One region of the Pseudoalteromonas sp. SiA1 genome, then DNA from elsewhere that is predicted to be linked to it. Evidence: predicted binding sites of a transcription regulator. Region 1 holds the regulator's gene; the other holds the start of a gene.

Region 1 (4,220 bases):
CAGCAGGCGTTGGCCAAACCCCGATGATGGCGATGCTGCAAACGCTACTTAGTGGTGATAAAAATCAAGCGATTAGTTATTTGCACGCGTGTGAAAACAGCCGCGAATTTTCATTTAAAGGGTATTTAGCGCAGCAAACGGCAATGCATCCACAGCTAAAAACATTTACTTGGTTTAATCAAGGTGGCGAGGAGTGTGATTTCACTGGGCTAATGGATTTATCGGTGCTTGAGGCATCATTACCTATTAGCGAAGGGGCATTTTATTTGTGTGGACCAGCATCATTTATGGCTTACGTAAAAGGCCAGCTACTTGATTTAGGTGTGCAAAGCTCAAACATTCACTACGAAATATTTGGACCACACCAAGCGTTATAGGTTAATTAAAAGCGTGTGTTACACGCTTTTAATTTAAACTTACAGCTTTTTACTATTTGTGTTAGCAGCATAAGCTTGTTGTTGCCAAGCATTAAATAGCTTTTGTTGTTTAGCTGAAATTTTTAAACCATACGTTTTTTGCATGTAAGCGTACGCATCGGCAATGCGTTTACGTGCATGAACAGGCGGTTCAACAACACGTTGTTTAAAATTAACTTTAACCTCACAGCGACCATATTGCGTCGCGTTTTGGGCTAACATGCCAAAGCGGTAGTTTGAGCGATCGGCGTTAATTTCACCAATTGCAGGGGCTAAATTGTTTATATCGGCTTCCATCAAGCGAAACTTAGCGCTAACTTTGCGGCAGTTTTTACGCCCACCATCTTGCCAACATTGTAACTGGTGACCAAATTCCCATGCAGGGACAATATGTTCCCATTCAATTCGCAGGGCACGTTGATTTACTTTGCCTGAGCGGGTTAGTGTGTTGCGAGGCACGTAGCCACAATGGGTAGGGTCGGGTACCAACTTTTTGCCTTGTTTTTTTATATCGCAACCACAATAAATACTTTTAGCGTTTTCGGGAAGGGTATTAATTAAGTGCTTTTTGGCACTCGAAAACCGCGTAAATTGTTCGCCCATTGCTGAAAAACAAGCACAGCAAGCCAACAAAGCTAAAATAAACCGAATCATATCCATCACATACGTGAACTACAGGAGCGGCTAGTTTAAGGCCTAGAATAAAAAAGTAAACTGCCGCCGGCATGCTTTAATTTTAATTTGCGTATTTTGTGTAGGGCGTTTTTTAGGAGTAAATAGTGGGCAATATTCAGAGGCTAACGCTAAAAACGCGTTAATGCAGTGATTCCTGCGTTGTTGATTTGGTATAACGGTAAAACTGCGTTAAAGTTTGCAATGAGATTAATAGAGGGTAAAAACGAGATAATGTCGGAAATTCAATTTTTAAATGTAGATCTAGAGCTTGAGTCAAAGCAAGATATTAGCGTATTAGTTGCTGATTTAAAAAAGGTCGCAACTATTTTACATTATGATAAAGACGAATACCGTCAACTTGCTCGCATTGAGGTTGCAGGTGAAATAACCACGCCAGATAAAGCGATTAATCACTTGTGTGAGTTAATCGAGTCGTGTTCACGCAATGCATTAAAGCAATGGTTGAGTTGTTCACGCAGAACTTTCGATATTGGGTTTGAGTCTGGCACTTCGCCAAAATGCTTTAACCAAGCCTTACATGCAGATACCTTGTTACGTATATCTGCAATTGGTGCAGGCGTAGAAATTACTATTTACCCTTTCGAAAAGTAATTTAATTTCAACCTTGGTTAATTGACTTACTAGCCTTTTCGCTCTACTACGGCTGCGGTCATACGTGATACGCAGCAAAGCTCATTGCGGCTATTGGTTATTTTAATATCCCAAACCGAGCTGCGCTTGCCGATATGATAAGCTCTCGCTGTGGCCGTTAATGTGCCATTGCGTGATGCCTTTAAATGACTTGCACTGATCTCTTGGCCAACACAATAAAACCGATTGAAATCAACCACAAAATTAGCGGCATAACTTGCTACTGTTTCAGCAAGCACCACATTTGCACCACCATGAACGATACCCATAGGGTTATGATGCTCTGGAATTGCCGGCATAGTTGCCACTAAGTAGTCATCACCAATTTCACTGATTTCTATTCCCATGGTTTTCATGAGTGTCCCTTGGCCTGTAATACCTTGATCTAATTGCTTACAAAACTCTAATGTAATCGGTTGATGCCAAATACTCATGCTAGCTCCTTGGATAAGTAATTGAGAATTAAAATTTATTAATATGATAATGCGTTGCTAATAATTACATTTATCACCCTGCTTTTAAAGTAGGTTATTGTTTGATGATAACGGCATATAAGGCATTAATTTATATTTGCGATTTTTAAATAACTGTATATACTCACAGTTAATTGTACTGTATGGAAAACCAGTTGTATGCGACCATTAACGAAACGCCAAGCGCAAATACTCGAACTCATTAAAGTGTTTATTAAAGACACTGGTATGCCTCCTACACGTGCCGAAATTGCACAAACACTGGGTTTTAAAAGTGCGAATGCTGCAGAAGAACACTTAAAAGCACTGGCCAAAAAAGGTGTGATTAAAATGAAGCCAGGCGCGAGTCGGGGCATTCAGCTTGTTGAAGAAGAGGAGCCAGAGCAGTTAGGCTTACCTTTAATTGGCAGGGTGGCTGCCGGTGAGCCTATATTGGCGCAACAGCATGTAGAAAGCCACTGTAAAATTGACCCTTTAATGTTTAAACCTGCGGCCGATTTTTTATTGCGTGTTAACGGTATGAGTATGAAAGACATTGGTATTATGGATGGTGATTTACTTGCTGTGCATAAAACCCAAGTTGCCGAAAATGGACAAGTTATTGTTGCCCGTGTTGACGACGATGTAACCGTGAAGCGTTTAGAAAAAGCGGGCAGAAAAGTACTCTTACATGCTGAAAATGATGAGTTTTCAGCTATTGAGGTCGATTTAGAAAATGAGTCGTTCAATATTGAAGGCTTAGCGGTAGGTGTTATTCGTAACGCTGACTGGATGTAGTATTAAAGCATAATTTAGCGCTTAATAGTGATTAGGCGCTGGGTTTGTTAGCAGCACAATGTCTAACTTATCAAATGTATGACTATATGTTGTTAAGTGCTTCTCCTATCATAAATAAAATCACTAAATACTTTATAAATAAACAAATTTACTCTGCTTTTTTAAGTTAACAATTTTTTATATTTCTATCCTGTAATTTCAATACACCCCTTACTAAACCTGACTCTTAGATTAATTGCCTGACTAGTTGCTATTTTTTTAGCTGCGCATTTTAAAAAATACACCTTGTTTATTTTTCATACTCACCTTGCTTATTGTTTATTTTTTAACTAGTTATTAAAGAGCTGGAATAAAAATAACTCACAGCTTAGTCGTTTTGAGAACACACATTTACTAAATCCAGCACCCTTATAAAAAATAAAAATAACGAATAGGCGTTTAAGCCGTATGCCTCTTCGCTTTGCGTCAGCAATAGCATCAAAGGAGCCGTCACATGGGTAAGCTGAGTTCTTCCTTGTGGCTTATATTGTTTGTTTTTTCGCAGAATGTGCTTGCTAATAGCCAATATAATATGCGTAAAGGCGTAACCGATATAAGTAATAATGTATACCAACTGCACATGACTATTTTTTTAATATGTTGTGTGATTGGGGTGATCGTGTTTGCCATTATGTTTTGGGCACTCATTCATCATCGCAAATCTAAAGGGGCTGTCCCTGCCCAATTCCATGAAAGCACCAAAGTAGAAATACTGTGGACTGCGATCCCTTTTGTCATATTAATTGTTATGGCCATTCCTGCGACTAAAACCTTAATTGCCATGGAGGATGCCAGCAAAGCTGATCTCACCATTAAAATTACAGGCTCACAGTGGAAGTGGCATTACGAGTATATGGGGGAGGACGTTGAGTTTTATTCCATGCTAGCTACACCTCAAAATGAAATAACCAACCTTGCTGATAAAAACCCGAATTATTTACTCGAGGTCGATAAACCGCTGGTACTACCAATTAATCAAAAAGTACGTTTTTTAATGACTTCAGATGATGTTATTCACTCATGGTGGGTGCCTGACTTTGCCGTTAAAAAAGATGCAAACCCTGGGTTTATTAATGAAACATGGACCAATATTAATGAGGTTGGTACTTACCGTGGGCAGTGTGCAGAGCTTTGCGGTAAAGATCATGGTTTTATGCCTGTTGTGGTAGAAGCTAAAACAGAAGAAGAC
Region 2 (4,220 bases), 790 kb from region 1:
AGGTGTCTAAGGTAAAGTTAATATAAGCGGGTTTATTATCAGTTAAATCTTCTAAGCCAAAGTTAAATTGACTGCCTTCAATCAGTCGAGACGTGGCTTCATCGCCGTCAATATTTGGAAATACGTTATCAACTCCATCACGAAATAAAAGCTCATAGCCAATTAGTTCTTTATTGCGATCTAAAATAGGTTGCCGAGCAGCGTAAAAATACATATAAGATTCCGAAAGAGTAGAAATTGATTAACATTGTAATAATATATTGGAAAACATTCAAAATAGCATCGGTAAAATGAACATTATTAATAAAATACTATGGTTGGTTTGGTATTTCTTAATCTAATTTTATTGTTTTTCATTTTATTTGTTGCAAAAGTGAGCTAACCGATGGTTTTTTATCTACTTAAATGAGCGGGTTGGAGTTATTAGCAATTACCGTGTTATAGTTCAGTAGAAAGCTTTTATTCCAATACTGTCTTAATTATAAGATTTCAAGAGTCATTATTTGGATTAAAAGCCTGTTATTACTTATTTAAGTGGAGGCAAATTTGGAAACAGGAATGATTATTTCACTGGCATTATATTTTATTGTAATGCTGGGAATAGGACTATACGCATATAAGCAATCTACCAGCGATATATCAGGGTATATGCTAGGTGGTCGTAATTTAGCCCCCAGTGTTGCTGCCTTATCAGCGGGTGCATCAGACATGAGTGGTTGGTTACTTATGGGCCTACCTGGCGCAATGTACTTGTTTGGGCTTAGCAAGGTTTGGATTGCTATTGGCTTAGTGTTAGGCGCATGGGCAAACTATTTCTTAGTCGCCCCAAGACTGCGTGTTTATACTGAAAAAGCAAATGACTCTATTACCATCCCTGATTATTTTGCAAATCGTTTTGATGATAACAAGAATATCCTTCGTGTGATCTCTGCAATTGTTATTATTGTGTTCTTTACTTTGTATACTTCATCAGGCGTTGTCGCCGGTGGTAAGTTATTTGAAAATTCATTTCAGATGAGTTACGAAATGGGTTTATACATCACCACAGGTGTGGTTGTTGTTTACACCTTATTTGGTGGCTTTTTAGCGGTTAGCCTAACAGACTTCGTGCAAGGTTGTATTATGTTTATCTCCTTGCTTGCAGTACCTATCGCTACTTATATGATGCTTGATCAGCCATTTATGGATACTTTAGCAAATGCAAATTACCAGCAGTTGTTAAGTTCACCAAAAGCCAGTGAAATCCATTCATTGAATATGCTTGATTGGTTTGCTGGTGGTTCTACCATTGCTATTATTTCAGCGATGGCTTGGGGCTTAGGCTACTTTGGTCAGCCACATATTATTGTTCGCTTTATGTCTATTCGCTCAGTAAAAGAAATGCCAACTATGCGTCGTATTGGAATGTCTTGGATGACACTATCTGCGATTGGTGCGGTATTTACCGGTTTATTTGGTGCTGCCTTTATGATTGAAAACCAAATGCCAATTGCCGATAAAGAGACCATTTTCTTAGTATTAGCTGAACTTATTTTCCACCCATTAATTGCTGGTTTCCTACTGGCTGCTATTTTAGCTGCGATTATGAGTACGATTTCATCGCAATTATTGGTGTGTTCAAGCTCGCTTACTGAAGACTTCTACAAGATTTACTTAAACCGCGATGCCTCGCAAACTGAGCTGGTGTTAGTAGGGCGTATTAGCGTAATACTGGTTGCGTTATTTGCTATTTACCTAGCGTATGACCGTAATAGTTCAATACTTGATTTAGTTAGTAACGCATGGGCTGGTTTTGGTGCTGCATTTGGTCCACTTGTCTTGTTTAGCCTTTACTGGAAACGTATGAACTTAAAAGGGGCTATTAGCGGTATGGTTGTTGGTGCTTTAACAGTGCTTGTATGGATTTATGCGCCTATTACCATTAATGGTGAGAGCTTAAGCAGTGTAATTTATGAAATCGTCCCAGGCTTCATTTTAGCGAGTATTGCTATTGTGGTAGGAAGCCTTGTGACAGCTGAACCGAAAAAAGAAATTACTGATCTGTTTGATGAAGTTGAATCGTCATTGTAACTGATTAGCTAACGTAAAGTGTTGGTTTTTATAAATGCCAATCAGTTTAACTGGTTGGCATTTTTTATTAGCTTTAGCTGACCTTTAGCTATTATTATTTAAAGGCATAAAAAAACTGAATTCGAATACCGAATTCAGTTTTTTAATAATTACTATTGAGCTTTTGAAAGTACTAACTCGCTGCTTTATCTTTTATATCCGCAACGTTATCTGACTTTGTTTTTTTAGCTTTAGTGGGTACTTCTTTACCACCTTTAAGTACGGCCATAAAGTCGTCTTTACTTTTTGCAATCTCCAGCGCGAGCGACTCAACCTGTTGTTCACTTAGTGGCACATCTACTTTTTCAAGCATGAGTTCTAGTGACTCGGCAATATCGAGCATTTTGTCATAGGCATCAGCTTCTTTTTTAGTAGTAAACGTCATGCGCTCGACTCCGTTTCGTTCTACAACATATTTAACAACAACAGCCATGATTTCTCCTGCTTACTTACGTGGCAATATGATTAATTTAAATCATTAGATTACTGTTTTTATATACAGTACAAGCTTGCGCGTGGTTTTGCAAGCTTTAGCCTTAGTTTATCTGCAGCTTGGTTGACAATAAAGAGTAACTCTACTTTATTTATTAAGTCACTTTATAACGCGTTGCAGTAAAGGAGTCGCAAGGAGTGATTGTTACCGTTAGTACTTAGTAACCACAACGTTATGTAAAAGTGCTGGGTGTAAATAATCAACGAATGTTCATGTAAGAACACAAAAGGAAATAGTATGAAATTAATTAAAATCATCTCATTAGCCGCTGCTTTATGTTTATTACCTATGGGTAGCACCTTTGCGCAAAGCGATATGCTATCAGAGCAGATGCAATCAGCCGTGGTTAATATTAATACTGCTGATTTAAAACAGTTAATTAAGTTACCAGGTGTTGGCAAGAAAAAAGCACAGGCAATTATCGATTATAGAGAAACAAATGGTGATTTCTCATCACTTGAAGATCTAGCTAAAGTAAAAGGGGTGGGTAAAAAAATGCTAGCCAAACTTGATGGAAAGGTGGCGTTTTAACTTAAAAGGGCGCTATGCGCCCTGATTAAACTGTTTTAAGGCAGCACCAAGGTGCTTTTTAGCAAAATTAACATCTACGGGGGCGGTTAGTAGCGGGTAGCTTAAACCAGCCACAATCAAAAAGGGCACGAGTAGCCATCCTTCAAAAAGGGTAAATATTAAAAAAAATGGGCTTAGCAGCATAAGCTTTACAATACGCATTAACACTCTGTCACTAGGAGAGAGCATACTTAACGAGATCGCAATAACGGTTTGTCTTTGACGAACTTTTAAGTGTTTAAGTTCGTCAACGTGGCTTGAAAAAAAAGTAAACATATTAAAGTGACTTTTTAGAGATTAATCGACTGGCCACTAACGCAATAAGTGTGGCGGTAAACAATACAAAAATAACTTCCATCCATGCTGGCATACTTAAGCCTGCAAATTGCCAATCTATGTTTCCGCAATCACCGGTTGCCTCAAAAAATTGCGGTATCCAATGATGTAATGGCATAAACTCTGGAAAATTTGGCTCAAACTCACAGCTAAATGCGAAGGGGTCAGTGGTTGTTTGCATTTCAATGTGCTCACGAGCTATTAGTAACCCCCATACACTTGAAACCCCCCACACTGTATAAGCGACAATACGGACTACGAGGTTGTTTGGTTTACTGGCGCCAATAATACCGGCAAAAAGTAAGCCTAATACCGCGGTGCGTTGGTAAATACACATAATGCACGGTGCTAATCCCATGTTGTATTGAAAAAAGAGCGCGATGACTTCAAGCAGAAAAACAATCCCACTGAATAATAACCAAGGTGTACGTTGAGTACTTAGATTAGCAAGCCAGTTCATAACAAATCCGTATTTAAATAAGGGCTTAGATTATGACGTAGGATAAACAGCGGAGCAAGTAAAAGGGAAAAAGTGAGGAGCTATGAAATTTCCTAGCTCCTCAAAGTCGGGGAAGCTCTTAATGCCCAGAATTCGCTACAGGGATGTGGTGTTGTATTATCCCCCAGTCATAAAACAAACTGGTTATTTCACTCAAGCCAAAATAAGTCGCGCTTAACCCAACAAAGGTAAGCACAAAAGTGTAAGGTAAAG

The links. Region 1 encodes LexA, which represses DNA repair genes until DNA is damaged. Its sites were predicted from a motif close to TACTGTATNNNNATACAGTA; they were not measured.
Region 2: KK487_RS11040 (YebG family protein) is a predicted target of LexA. The motif match lies at 2,594-2,613, and genes of this name have one in related genera.

Annotation. Positions count from the first base shown of each region.
Region 1 is NZ_CP076084.1:3,168,522-3,172,741, reverse strand. Features, by position in the region: gene hmpA (NO-inducible flavohemoprotein) at 1-377, shown strand, start outside; gene KK487_RS14745 (endonuclease) at 417-1,070, opposite strand; gene KK487_RS14740 (hypothetical protein) at 1,323-1,703, shown strand; gene KK487_RS14735 (PaaI family thioesterase) at 1,733-2,176, opposite strand; gene lexA (transcriptional repressor LexA) at 2,375-2,992, shown strand; gene coxB (cytochrome c oxidase subunit II) at 3,486-4,220, shown strand, end outside.
Region 2 is NZ_CP076084.1:2,383,416-2,387,635, reverse strand. Features, by position in the region: gene KK487_RS11050 (EAL and HDOD domain-containing protein) at 1-214, opposite strand, end outside; gene putP (sodium/proline symporter PutP) at 559-2,070, shown strand; gene KK487_RS11040 (YebG family protein) at 2,243-2,542, opposite strand; gene KK487_RS11035 (ComEA family DNA-binding protein) at 2,840-3,133, shown strand; gene KK487_RS11030 (DUF6170 family protein) at 3,146-3,448, opposite strand; gene dsbB (disulfide bond formation protein DsbB) at 3,450-3,968, opposite strand; gene nhaB (sodium/proton antiporter NhaB) at 4,087-4,220, opposite strand, start outside.